DNA from 3 places in the Priestia sp. JSM ZJ58 genome. Region 2 is predicted to be linked to each of the others. Evidence: riboswitches for the same ligand, from Rfam matches in the RefSeq annotation. Region 2 holds a riboswitch; each other region holds the start of a gene.
The links. A riboswitch is a leader RNA that binds a small molecule or an ion and turns the genes downstream of it on or off. The one in region 2 is predicted to bind S-adenosylmethionine.
Positions count from the first base shown of each region.

Region 1: linked by a shared signal. The riboswitch ahead of ACH6EI_RS17460 (trans-sulfuration enzyme family protein) and the one ahead of ACH6EI_RS21735 (methionine ABC transporter ATP-binding protein) in region 2 are both predicted to bind S-adenosylmethionine.
Region 3: linked by a shared signal. The riboswitch ahead of metK (methionine adenosyltransferase) and the one ahead of ACH6EI_RS21735 (methionine ABC transporter ATP-binding protein) in region 2 are both predicted to bind S-adenosylmethionine.

Region 1 is NZ_JBISEM010000001.1:3,343,123-3,347,386, forward strand. Features, by position in the region: gene ACH6EI_RS17455 (trans-sulfuration enzyme family protein) at 1-372, opposite strand, end outside; gene ACH6EI_RS17460 (trans-sulfuration enzyme family protein) at 356-1,501, opposite strand; SAM riboswitch class I at 1,573-1,690, opposite strand; gene ACH6EI_RS17465 (hypothetical protein) at 1,857-2,519, opposite strand; gene ACH6EI_RS17470 (hypothetical protein) at 2,589-3,680, opposite strand; gene ACH6EI_RS17475 (CotH kinase family protein) at 3,823-4,264, opposite strand, start outside.
Region 2 is NZ_JBISEM010000002.1:65,661-69,924, reverse strand. Features, by position in the region: gene ACH6EI_RS21760 (arsenate reductase family protein) at 1-293, shown strand, start outside; gene gcvH (glycine cleavage system protein GcvH) at 429-812, shown strand; gene ACH6EI_RS21750 (YusG family protein) at 892-1,137, shown strand; gene ACH6EI_RS21745 (toprim domain-containing protein) at 1,319-1,669, shown strand; gene ACH6EI_RS21740 (thioredoxin family protein) at 1,684-1,983, shown strand; SAM riboswitch class I at 2,164-2,271, shown strand; gene ACH6EI_RS21735 (methionine ABC transporter ATP-binding protein) at 2,403-3,428, shown strand; gene ACH6EI_RS21730 (methionine ABC transporter permease) at 3,421-4,089, shown strand; gene ACH6EI_RS21725 (MetQ/NlpA family ABC transporter substrate-binding protein) at 4,107-4,264, shown strand, end outside.
Region 3 is NZ_JBISEM010000001.1:36,931-41,194, reverse strand. Features, by position in the region: gene ACH6EI_RS00215 (glycosyltransferase family 4 protein) at 1-949, shown strand, start outside; gene metK (methionine adenosyltransferase) at 981-2,183, opposite strand; SAM riboswitch class I at 2,316-2,433, opposite strand; gene pckA (phosphoenolpyruvate carboxykinase (ATP)) at 2,808-4,264, shown strand, end outside.

The sequences.
Region 1 (4,264 bases), on a different contig from region 2:
AGTTGTTTTGATACCAAACTTTGAAAATAGTCGTGTTAATACACGATATGTCCCGCCGTACGTATCGTGTGAAACTAAAATTTCATCTCCTGATTCAAAAATAGATAACACCGATGAAATAGCAGCCATACCTGATGAAAAAGCAAAACCAGCGTATCCATTTTCTAGCTGAGCAATAGTGTTTTCTAAAGCCTCACGCGTTGGGTTTCCTGAACGAGAATAGTCATAGCGGCCGTTGTTCGTCTCATCTTCTTGATTAAATGTAGATACCTGATAAATAGGTACGTTAACCGCTCCAAAATGACCGTCAATTCCTGTATTTGCATGAATTAAGTTCGTACCAAATCTATGTTTATTATTGTTGGTATGCATCAAATGCCTCCTTCAAATCTTTAATTAAATCATCTGCGTGCTCAATTCCAACTGATAATCGAAGTAAACAGTTTGTTACTCCGACACGATTTCGAATTTCCTCCGGAATATCAGCGTGTGTTTGACGAGCTGGGAATGTCATTAAACTTTCCACGCCTCCTAAGCTTTCTGCAAATGTAATAACTTTAACATTTTCTAAAAGTACTGACACGATGTTAGGGTGTGAGACAGCAAAAGAAATCATGCCTCCAAATCCAGTTGCTTGTTTCTTCATGATTTCATAGCCCGGATGTGTTTCAAGACCAGGGTAATACACTTTTTCCACGAGATCATGAGCAGTAAGCCAATTTGCAATTTTCAGTGCGTTTTCGTTATGTTTTTCCATACGAAGCGCTAGCGTCTTAATACCGCGCAATAACAGCCAGCTATCCTGTGGACCTAAGATTGCCCCAGCTGCATTTTGATAAAAACGAATTTTCTCTCCTAAGCTACTACATCGAGCGACTACAAGACCAGCAACTACATCATTATGACCCCCAATGTATTTGCTTGCACTATGTATCACAATATCTGCTCCGAGCTCTAAAGGACGCTGATAGTAAGGGGACATGAATGTATTGTCAACGATAGTAAGCAAATCATGCTGTTTAGCTAACGCAATTGCTTCTGGCAAATCAGTCACGTGCATCATTGGATTTGTAGGTGTTTCAATAAATAGAGCTTTCGTGTTGGGACGAAGCGCATCTTTTACTTGCTCGAGATGGGCTGTGTTGACGTACGAAACAGTAATTCCTTGCTCTGAAAAGATTTCATTTAGTACTCGGTACGTTCCTCCGTATAAATCCTCTGATACAATTAAATGATCTCCGTTTTTAAATAGTGCTAAAACTGCCATTACACCCGCCATTCCTGAAGCGAATGCTACTCCTACTTCGCCTTTTTCTAAAGCAGCAATTGCTTCTTCCAATGCTGTACGAGTAGGGTTTGCCGTACGTGCATAGTCAAATCCCGTACTTTGCCCTAAAGCAGGATGAGCAAATGTTGATGCTTGGTAAATGGGTGTTGTAATAGAACCTGTTGAAGGGTCACGACCTACTCCTGAACGAACTAATAAAGTTTCAATTTTCATCTATTTCTCTCCTTAACTCAAAATAAAAAACACTCTTCACAGATGGAAGAGTGTTCGTTTATACACGATTTCTCTCATCTGTTAGAACAATACTGATGTTCCACAGGAATTAGCACCGTTCAAATGAATGTTTCATTTGATGGTTGCCGGGCATCGCAGGGCCAGTCCCTCCGCCACTCTTGATAAGAGTTCTATATAATTGTTGGTGGTTAACGTTTGTTGTTACTAACTTTAATAAAGATTTTCTTTATTGTCAACATAATTTTCTAAAAAATTTAAATCATCTCATTTGTTTATTCAATATACTTGTCCTGATAAGCACATAAAAAAAGAGACGACACCAAGGTCTCTTTTTCTAAGGCAAGTGCACAGATTTTACGTGAGCTAACTTCCAGTACATACTTTCTCCATTTGCCGTAATTAGTTCAACAATATTATTAGAAACTTCTTTAAGTACGCCAATTTTTTCTGATTGATCCCCTAAATCTAATACGACCAGTTGATTTTCATATTTTTTAAGCTGCTCTTCAAAGTTTCTGACAAAAGGTGCAGAGGCAGGCCTTACTGGGAGCTCTTTGTCACTTAAAGAATAAGGGGTTAACTCATTACTATAAGGGGTAAGCCATTTCAAATGATGTAAAGAAACAAAGACATTTTTATATACTGGAGAATAAAACACAAGATAATCATTCAGCACGCTTGTAATATAGCCATGCAATGATTTTCCTCCTGTTACATAAATTTCAATAAATTTTCCTTTTGCCTGCTGTAAAATATTACGATAAGAAATCCGCTGACTTTCTTCTATTAAGTTCTCTTCTATGGTTCGTAAAGGTGTATAATCTTCTTCTGAAACCTCTCGCAAGCGATGTATGTGTAAAAGAGGAATATACAAATAATCATGTCCATTATATAAAACCATTACATCTAACCCGAGATCAACAAGTTTTCCTATAAACGTTGTTTTCCCTGATATATCGACTTCAACAATTTTATCAATATAATGATTCATACTCATTCTCATTCTCCTCCTTTTTCCTATATGATAGAAAAGGTGCTTTATAAGCACCTTTTACGTTCCAGTTCGTCATGCTTTCCAACGATAATTTTTCGTTTTAATAACTTTTTCACCTGGTGTTGAAGAGCGTGAACCCGTACGGCGTCCTCCCGAGCGATCGTCTGTGCGACCTCCTGTACGTCTTCCGGTACGTCTTCCGGTACGGTCTCCAGTACGGCCATCCGTGCGACCTCCGGTTCTATCTACTGTAGTTGACTCTTGCATAGAATCTTCTTCATTTGTATCTCCATTTTGCTCAGAATTTTCTTCATTTTGCTTGAAAGATCCTTTTGATCCTAAGGCAATGGTTTTTACGTGTCTTGGTTGTAAACGTAAAACTTGATTATTTTGTACAAGAGTAAAGTTTCCACTGCGGCTTTGAACTAATACACCTTCCACAGCCTCTGGGCCTCCACCGTTAATAGCTACCCATCTATGTGAAAACTCTTCAAACAGTTCATTAAAACTTTTCGCTTTGATATAATCAGGTGTTTCTTCAACTAATAATGGATTTTGCGGAACAACAGGTGTATTTTTGCTTACAACTTCACTTACACTCTTTATATGCTCTACATTGATATAAACGACGCCGTCATCTTCTGTTAATAATACGACATACGCAGATTCAAATGAGCCTAATACGTCAAGGATTTTACCCACTTTCTTCTCTGGACCACCTTGATTTATTTGCACCTGCTTATCTTTCATTAATAATAGAGTACCTGCAAATGTGTTAGCTCTGTGAAGTTCTACTTCACTATTAAATCCAGAAAATGTTTGTGCCGAATTAGACTTCGTATCCTCTGTAATGCTTTTAACATGGGCAAGCTGATAATAAATAAATGTATACTGCTGCTGTGGAATAAGCTGAGCCGGCTGATTATTTTGCTGGTTGTTATTTTGATTTGTTTCAAGAGCAAGTGTTAAATAATCTGATTGAACGTCAATTAAATATCCCGTTTTAGATTCAGGCCCCCCGCGATATACAGTCACTACTCTCCCTTTTAGTGGTTTAAAATGGGCAGAGTAGCCCGTGCTTTCAGCTTGTTGAACTTTGCGAGCGCGACTACGATTTGCATTTTGAGTTTGATCTTGATTTTGGTCGTAGTAATAGTTACTCATTGTTTTTCCTCCTTATTGATTATCCTTATTGGTCATTCATACTGTATATATACGTATCATGTACAGCTATTGATTTCCTGCATTTGCCTATTATTAACAAAATCCACTGTTGCCTATAAATTGCCTATAAATCTATCTCTTTTTAAAAAGTCAAAATGTTATTTTTAATATACGCTGTTCGTTCTTTTATAAAAGACAGCATAAATTCGGGTTCTTTATAAAATTGCTCCAAGTTATCTTTTACGTAAGGATCTTTTAATACATAAGGAGCAATATACTCATGCAGTTGATAAATGATTGGTTTCATGTATTCTATCGTAAATTGATTATTTAGAACATTGTTCATTTTTTGAATATATCGTTTTTTAATGCTGTTCACCGCCAGTAAGCGAGCTGTAAGCGTATTAAATCCTTGTGCGCGGACATAGTCTCCTTCCATTACTTTTCCATTTACATCTCTTCCCCAAGTTGCATCATAATCCCATGGAATCAGTTCAAAGCGCCCGCTTTCATGATTTAGATAGAAGGCATAGTTATGGACAAAACCGTCGTAATTCTGCATACAAATAATACCGACTAACCAA
Region 2 (4,264 bases):
ATGATAACGGAGTAGCATATGAAGAAATTCATATTGTAGAAAATCCGCCAACAAAAGAGCAGCTGCAAGCTTACTATCAGAACAGCGGCCTAGAATTAAAAAAATTCTTTAATACAAGCGGTAAAAAATATCGCGAGTTAGGTCTTAAAGATAAAGTAAGCAGTGCGAGTGAAGACGAACTTCTGTCTATTCTTGCTTCAGATGGCATGTTAATTAAGCGTCCGCTGCTAGCAGATGGACAAAAAGTAACGCTTGGTTTCAAAGAAGAGCAGTTTGAGGACGTGTGGAAGTAAGTTTTCAAATAGAAAATTTTTACCTTTTACGTTACACTGTTAATAGGAAGTTATTTTAGGTTGTAGAAAGTGTTCTCCACGTTGAAGGCGCTTTTTATATAAACAAATTACGATACATATTTTGGAGGGATTAAGATGAGTACACCAAAAGATTTGCGTTATTCTGAAGAGCATGAATGGGTAAAAACAGAAGGAGACGTTGTCCGCGTAGGTATTACACATTTCGCTCAAGCTGAGCTTGGAGACATCGTATTCGTTGAATTGCCAGAAGTAGGAGCAACAGTAGAAGCTGACGAGCCGTTTGGTAGCGTTGAATCAGTAAAAACAGTTTCTGAGCTTTACGCACCAATTAGCGGTGAAGTTGTAGCAGTAAACGACAACTTAGGCGATAGTCCTGAACTTGTTAATGAATCTCCATACGAAGAAGCATGGATGATTACAATCAAACCATCTGATGCTTCTCAAGTAGACAAGCTGATGACAGCAGAGCAATACGAAGAAATGACAAACGAAGGATAATACTCCTCCATAAATTGTCTTTATGAAAAGTTTTTGACTGGACACTCTATTAGTAAACAAGCTAAAGGAGTGTCTTTTTATGTTTGAAAAACAAAAAATGGACGTTACAGATCGCGTTACAGCTAAATTTCATGACGGCGGTATGAAATTATATGTTGATAAGCAGCCAATTGGTGAAGTTAGTTATGGGACAAGCGGCAATGAATACCGCTTTGAAGAAGGATATTCGCAAGAAAATAATAAGTTCTATCAATATGCGGACGTACAAAAACAAGGTGAAACGCAAAAATATACAGACTGCGACGAAGAAGCAGGATGGTGCTAAACAGTGGCAACTGCCGCTGTTTTTCTTGTTTTATGGAAATAATATGGCCTAAACTGCCTTTTAAAAGAGTTCTTTCTTGCAAATTTCTTTTAAAAAACAGGTGAACTGTGATACATTAACGAATATTGTATAGCATAAAGAAATGATGTTACTATACAACTGACGATTATGGGTGATGAAAATGGGGCTAATTGAAATTGAAAAAGTAATTATTGTCGAAGGAAAGTCAGATAAAAAGCGTATTCAAGATATCATTCGAGAACCAATTGAAATTATTTGTACAAACGGTACGATTAGTTTATCAAAGCTGGATGAAATTATTGACTGTACGTTTAACAAAGAGGTATACATACTCGTTGACTCTGATGATTCAGGGAATAAGCTGAGAAAACAATTTAAACGAGAGCTTCCGGAAGCAGAGCATCTATATATTGATAAAATGTACCGAGAAGTTGCTGCCGCCCCTAGACATCACATAGCAACAGTATTGCTGAGTGCCAATATCGATGTTAATGCAGAATTTTTAACATAAAAGGAATGAGCAACATGCAAGAATGGAGCGAAAAACAGCTGGATGATCAGTTAAAAGAAGGAGAAAGAGCCTTTATCTTTTTCCATACGCCTTTTTGCGGGACATGTCAGCTGGCAAAAAAAATGTTAACCGTGGCAGAAGCGATGCTGCCGGATGTAACCATCGGAATGAGCAATTTAAATTATATGCCTTCAAAAGCAGAATTATTTTCTATTGAAAGCGTACCTTGTTTGATTGAAGTGGAAAATGGTGAAATGGTAAAAAAACTCTACGCGTTTCATTCCATCGAGCACGTACTCGAGGAGCTTCGATAATCAAACGTTTGTTTAAAATGAAGAAGTGGAAAGAGAGCGAACCGTTGGGGCTGTTGAAATCTTGGGATATTATCCCAAGAACAAAATCTGTTGACAGCCTATCTGACACATGCTAAAATCACACTCATGAATGTTCATAAATGAATGAATATTTCCCAAAAACAAAATAATTGTTGCGAACTCTTATCAAGAGAGGTGGAGGGACTGAGCCCTGTGAAACCCGGCAACCGTCAGACTAACTGAAATGGTGCCAATTCCTGCAAAGCTATGCGCTTTGAAAGATGAGAGAAAGGATTAAATATCGAGCCTTTCTGTCATGCGCAGAGAGGCTTTTTTAATAGGGAAAATTGTTTTACGGCTTTTTCATCCTATAGGGCAACCTAACATAATTAAGTTTTTATTAAAGAAGGTGAAGAAATATGATTACATTAACAGACGTTACAAAAATTTATCAGGCCAAAAGCGGTCAAGTAACAGCTGTTGATAATGTGAATCTAACCGTTAACCAAGGTGAAATTTACGGAATTATTGGTTATAGCGGAGCGGGGAAAAGTTCTTTGATTCGCTTGCTAAACGGATTAGAAACACCAACGACAGGAACGGTCGAAGTAGCAGGTAATGATATTGGAAAAATTAAAGGCGGAAAACTCAGAAAAGCTAGACAAGAAATTAGTATGGTATTTCAGCACTTTAATATCTTGTGGTCGCGTACGGTACGAGAAAATATTGCCTTTCCGTTAGAAATAGCAGGGATTTCAAAAGAAAAAAGAATGAAACGAGTAGACGAACTTATTAAGCTAGTCGGGCTTGAAGGGCGTGAAGATGCTTATCCATCACAGCTTAGCGGGGGACAAAAGCAGCGTGTTGGGATTGCTCGAGCCCTAGCGAACAATCCAAAAGTATTGCTTTGTGATGAAGCAACATCAGCGCTTGATCCTCAAACGACAGATTCTATTTTAGATCTGTTAGTAGATATTAATGAGAAGCTAGGGTTAACCATTGTATTGATTACTCATGAAATGCACGTCATTCGTAAAATTTGTCATCGAGTAGCCGTTATGGAAAATGGGGCAGTAGTAGAAGAAGGACAAGTGCTAGAAGTATTCAGAAAACCTAAGCAGCCGATTACAAAACGATTCGTTCAACAGATTTCTGAACCAGAGGAAACGTTTGAAACGATTGAACAAGTAAAAGAGCTGTATCCAAGCGGGCAAATTATTCAGCTGACGTTTGTTGGCGGAAAAGCAGAGCAACCGCTCATTACAACGATTTTAAAACAGTTTGATGTAACGATTAATATTTTGCAAGGAAAGATTTCTCATACACAAACAGGTTCATACGGGACGTTGTTCGTTCATTTAGACGGAGAATTAACAGAAGTTGAAAAAGTCATTGCATACATTCATGAGCAGCAGGTAGAAGTGGAGGTAATGACAAATGCTTGAGAAACTATTTCCAAACGTTATTTTAGATGATTTTATTCAAGCGACAAATGAAACACTATATATGACGGCTATTTCAGTTGTAGCCACATTTGTTCTAGGTATTTTATTGGGCTTGCTTTTATTTTTAACGTCCAAAGGACAGCTTTGGCAAAACAAACCTTTATATGCCATTGTGTCGGCGGTTGTAAATATCTTTCGTTCCATTCCATTCATTATTTTAATTGTTTTACTGATTCCATTTACCAAAGCATTGGTAGGAAGTATTTTAGGCGCTAATGCAGCGTTACCGGCTTTAATTGTTGGAGCAGCACCATTTTATGCGCGTCTTGTAGAAATTGGTCTGCGTGAAATTGATAAAGGTGTTATTGAAGCTGCTAAATCAATGGGAGCCACAACAAGCACTATTATCTTTAAAGTGCTGTTACCTGAATCGCTGCCAGCTTTGATTTCCGGTTTGACAGTAACAACCATTGCGTTAGTCGGCTATACGGCAATGGCGGGTGTGATTGGAGCTGGAGGTCTTGGAAACCTTGCATATTTAGAAGGATTCCAGCGCAGTCATAATGACGTAACGCTAGCCGCTACGATCTTAATTTTGATTATTGTATTTATTATCCAACTTATTGGAGATGCGATTACTGCAAAAATTGATAAAAGATAAAGGGAGGATTATTTATTATGAAAAAATGGCTTTCAGCTTTAGCATTAACATCTGCGCTAGTAGTAGGATTAGCGGCGTGTGGATCTAACAATGGATCAAAAGATGAAAAGAAAATTGTCGTGGGTGCATCTAATACGCCTCATGCTGAAATTTTAGAACAAGCAAAACCTATTTT
Region 3 (4,264 bases), on a different contig from region 2:
CCGCTTTTCATTGCCAAACGTTCTAAAAATTAAAAAGCAGCTGCAGGAATTCAACCCTTCTCTTATTCATTTGGCCACTCCTTTTACAATGGGGCTTTGCGGCTCCTATTACGGGAAAAGATTAGGTATTCCTCTTGTCGGCTCTTATCATACCAATTTTGATGATTATTTATCTCACTATGAACTTGAAAAAATGCGTGTACCACTGCAAAAATATATGAAATGGTTTTATAAACCTGTACAAAAATTATTCGCTCCCTCCGAAGTGACCAAACAGCAGCTAGAAAAACAAGGGTTTCACAACGTAGCTATTTGGTCGCGAGGGGTAAATCACAAATTGTTCCATCCCCACTATGACCGCTTTGATATTCGTATTAAATATAATATAAAAAAACCCTACATCTTAACGTATGTAGGAAGGTTAGCTAAAGAAAAGAACGCTGATTTTTTACTAAAAATTGCCCGATCTTTACCTGATCATATCCGCCACCAAGTTCACTGGCTTATTGTGGGAGATGGTCCTTTAAAAGAACAAATGCAACAGCAAGCATCTGAGCATATGACATTTACAGGCTTTCTTGAAGGTAAGCAACTTGCTCATATCTATTCTTCATCTGATTTGTTTGTTTTCCCTTCAGAAACAGAAACGTTCGGAAATGTCGTACTGGAGTCTCTTGCTTCTGGAACTCCCGTGGTGGCAGCAAATGCAGGAGGAGTTAAACAGATGGTTCAGCACGGGCGAAACGGCTACCTTTGCAAACCTCACTCCTTAGAAGAATTCAGTTCGGCTATTACAGGTTTACTTGATGATTTGCACCAGCGGCTTCACTTTAGCCATGCAGCGAGACACTATGCTCTTACTCAATCATGGGACGCCATTTTTCAGCATTTGCTTTCAGAATATGAAGATGTCGTAGAAAAATCTGCTGAAGGTATTCAATGGGCATAAAAAAATCTCCGTTTTCACGGAGATTTTTTTATTATTTAGCTAAAGCTTGAGTTTTTAATGCTTCAGCTTTGTCTGTGAACTCCCAAGGAAGCTCCACATCTGTACGACCAAAGTGACCGTAAGCTGCTGTTTGCTTATAAATTGGGCGACGTAAATCAAGCATTTTAATGATGCCTGCTGGACGTAGGTCAAAGTTTTTGCGTACTACATCTACTAGTACTTCTTCAGAAACTTTTCCTGTACCGAATGTATCAATTGAAATAGATACTGGCTGTGCAACACCAATTGCATATGCTAGTTGTACTTCACATTTATCAGCAAGATCAGCTGCTACAATGTTTTTCGCAACATAACGAGCTGCATAAGCTGCTGAACGGTCTACTTTTGTTGCGTCCTTACCAGAGAATGCACCGCCGCCGTGACGAGCATATCCGCCGTAAGTATCAACGATAATTTTACGACCAGTTAAACCAGCATCTCCTTGAGGGCCGCCGATTACGAAACGTCCTGTTGGGTTAATGAAATACTTTGTATTTTCATCAATTAACTCATTTGGAACAACTGGATTAATTACATATTCTTTTAAGTTACGTTGAATTTGCTCTAACGTTACTTCTGGGTGATGCTGAGTTGAAATAACAATTGTATCGATGCGAACAGGTTTGTTGTTTTCATCATATTCAACTGTTACTTGTGTTTTACCATCCGGGCGAAGGTAAGGAAGAATTTCTTCTTTACGTACTTCTGTTAGACGGCGAGCAAGTTTATGAGCTAATGAAATTGGAAGAGGCATTAATTCTTTTGTTTCGTTACATGCATAACCAAACATTAACCCTTGGTCTCCAGCTCCGATTGCTTCGATTTCTTCATCGGACATTTGACCTTCACGTGCTTCTAACGCTTGGTCTACACCAGCAGCGATATCAGCTGACTGCTCGTCGATAGATGTTAATACTGCACAAGTTTCAGCATCAAATCCGTATTTTGCACGAGTATAGCCAATTCCTTTAATTGTTTCACGAACTGTTTTAGGAATATCCACGTAAGTAGAAGTTGTAATTTCACCGCTTACTAAAACTAAACCAGTTGTTACGCTTGTTTCACAAGCAACACGAGCATTTGGATCCTTTGCTAGGATAGCATCAAGAATTGAGTCAGAAATTTGGTCACAAATTTTATCGGGATGTCCCTCTGTAACAGATTCTGACGTGAACAGACGACGTTGTGTTGACATCAGTTTTCCTCCTTATAAATACGATACATTGTGATACGGTACTCATTCCCTTATTTTCATTACACGTTAAAAAATATAAAAAAACCTTTCCTTGTATCGAGGAAAGGTATCAAATTCTACATAAGCCTTTCACTCTTATCGATCAAGGTTGTGCCCTTGCATCAGGTTAGCACCTTATCGTCTACACAAAAAAATGACGATGGTTGCTGGGTTTCACAGGGCCTGTCCCTCCACCAGCTCGGGATAAGAGAGTATCCGTTCAAGGACATATAATACATGAAAAAGCGCTTCACTGTCAACAACATTCAAATGGAAATCATCTCTTTATGTTTGAATCTGTTTTAATGTAACATACTCAAATTTAAAAATAGTATACCTTATTAAGAATGATCACGAAGTTTGGTTAACAAGACAGACCAAAAAAAGGCTTTCACTTGAAATAGCTTCACTTTTTTCGCTTCTAGCACATATACATGTGTCTAAAATAGGTATAACGTACATTTTTTTATAATACACAAACATTTTTAGTTAAATAGTATAGAATAATTAAATAAATGTGTTATACTAATTATAAATTTCAAACATTAATGAATAAATAATAGCTAAAAAAGGAAGGTAGTGCACATGAGTACTGTTGATATGTCTATCGAATTAAATGGTTTGCTTCAATTAAAAACAACAAAACACCAATTATCTGTTCCACAACTTGTTGAAAAAATTCTAGCTCGACGCGAAGGAACGCTGACTTCTACAGGTGCTGTGTCAGTCGAAACCGGAAAATATACAGGCCGCTCTCCTTTGGATAAATTTATTGTAAGCGATGCTGTATCTTCAAAAACGGTTGAATGGGGACCCGTCAATCAGCCAATTTCTGCTCAGCGATTCGATGCGCTATACAAAAAAGTCTTAACCCACTTAAAGAAGCAGGATGAACTTTTTGTTTTTAATGGATATGCTGGAGCTGATAAAAAGTATCAGTTACCAATTCAAGTAGTTAATGAATTTGCATGGCACAACCTATTCGCTCAGCAGTTATTCATTCGCCCTTCAGCTGAACAAAAAACAAATGATGATGTGAAGCCGTTTACAATTGTAGCAGCTCCAACGTTCAAAGCTGACCCTGAAACAGACGGGACGAATTCGGAAACCTTCATTATTCTTTCATTAGAGCGACGCATTGTGCTAATTGGAGGAACTGAATACGCTGGTGAAATGAAAAAATCCATTTTTTCAGTGATGAACTTCTTGCTTCCTCAAAACAATATTCTATCCATGCACTGTTCTGCTAACGTAGGAGAAGAAGGTGACGTTGCATTATTCTTTGGTTTATCTGGAACGGGTAAAACAACGCTTTCTGCTGATGCAAACCGTCGTTTAATCGGAGATGACGAGCACGGTTGGTCAAGCTCTGGTGTATTTAATATTGAAGGAGGCTGCTACGCGAAGTGCATTCAGCTTTCCGAAGAAAAAGAACCGCAAATTTTTAATGCAATTCGCTTCGGCGCAGTACTGGAAAATGTAGTGTTGAATCAAAATACGAAAGTAGCAGATTACAATGATAATAGTTTAACAGAGAATACTCGTGCCGCTTATTCAATTGACTCTATTGATAATACGGTATTGCCAAGCGTTGCTGGGCACCCTACAGCTATTGTCTTTTTAACTGCTGATGCCTTCGGCGTCTTACCTCCAATCAGCAAGCTTACAAAAGAACAAGCGATGTACCATTTTCTGAGCGGATACACTAGTAAGTTAGCTGGAACAGAGCGCGGCGTAACATCGCCACAGGCTACTTTCTCTACATGCTTTGGTGAGCCTTTCTTACCTCTTGCTCCAACAACTTATGCAGAAATGCTAGGAAAGAAAATCGATGAACATAACGTAAATGTCTACCTTGTAAACACTGGATGGACCGGCGGTGAATACGGCGTGGGTGAACGAATGAAGTTAAGTTACACTCGAGCTATGGTTCAAGCAGCTCTTGAAGGAGAACTAGCTAATACCGAAACAGTAACAGATGCTATTTTTGGTTTATCGATTCCAACTCATGTTCCGGGAGTTCCTGATGAAGTGCTTCAGCC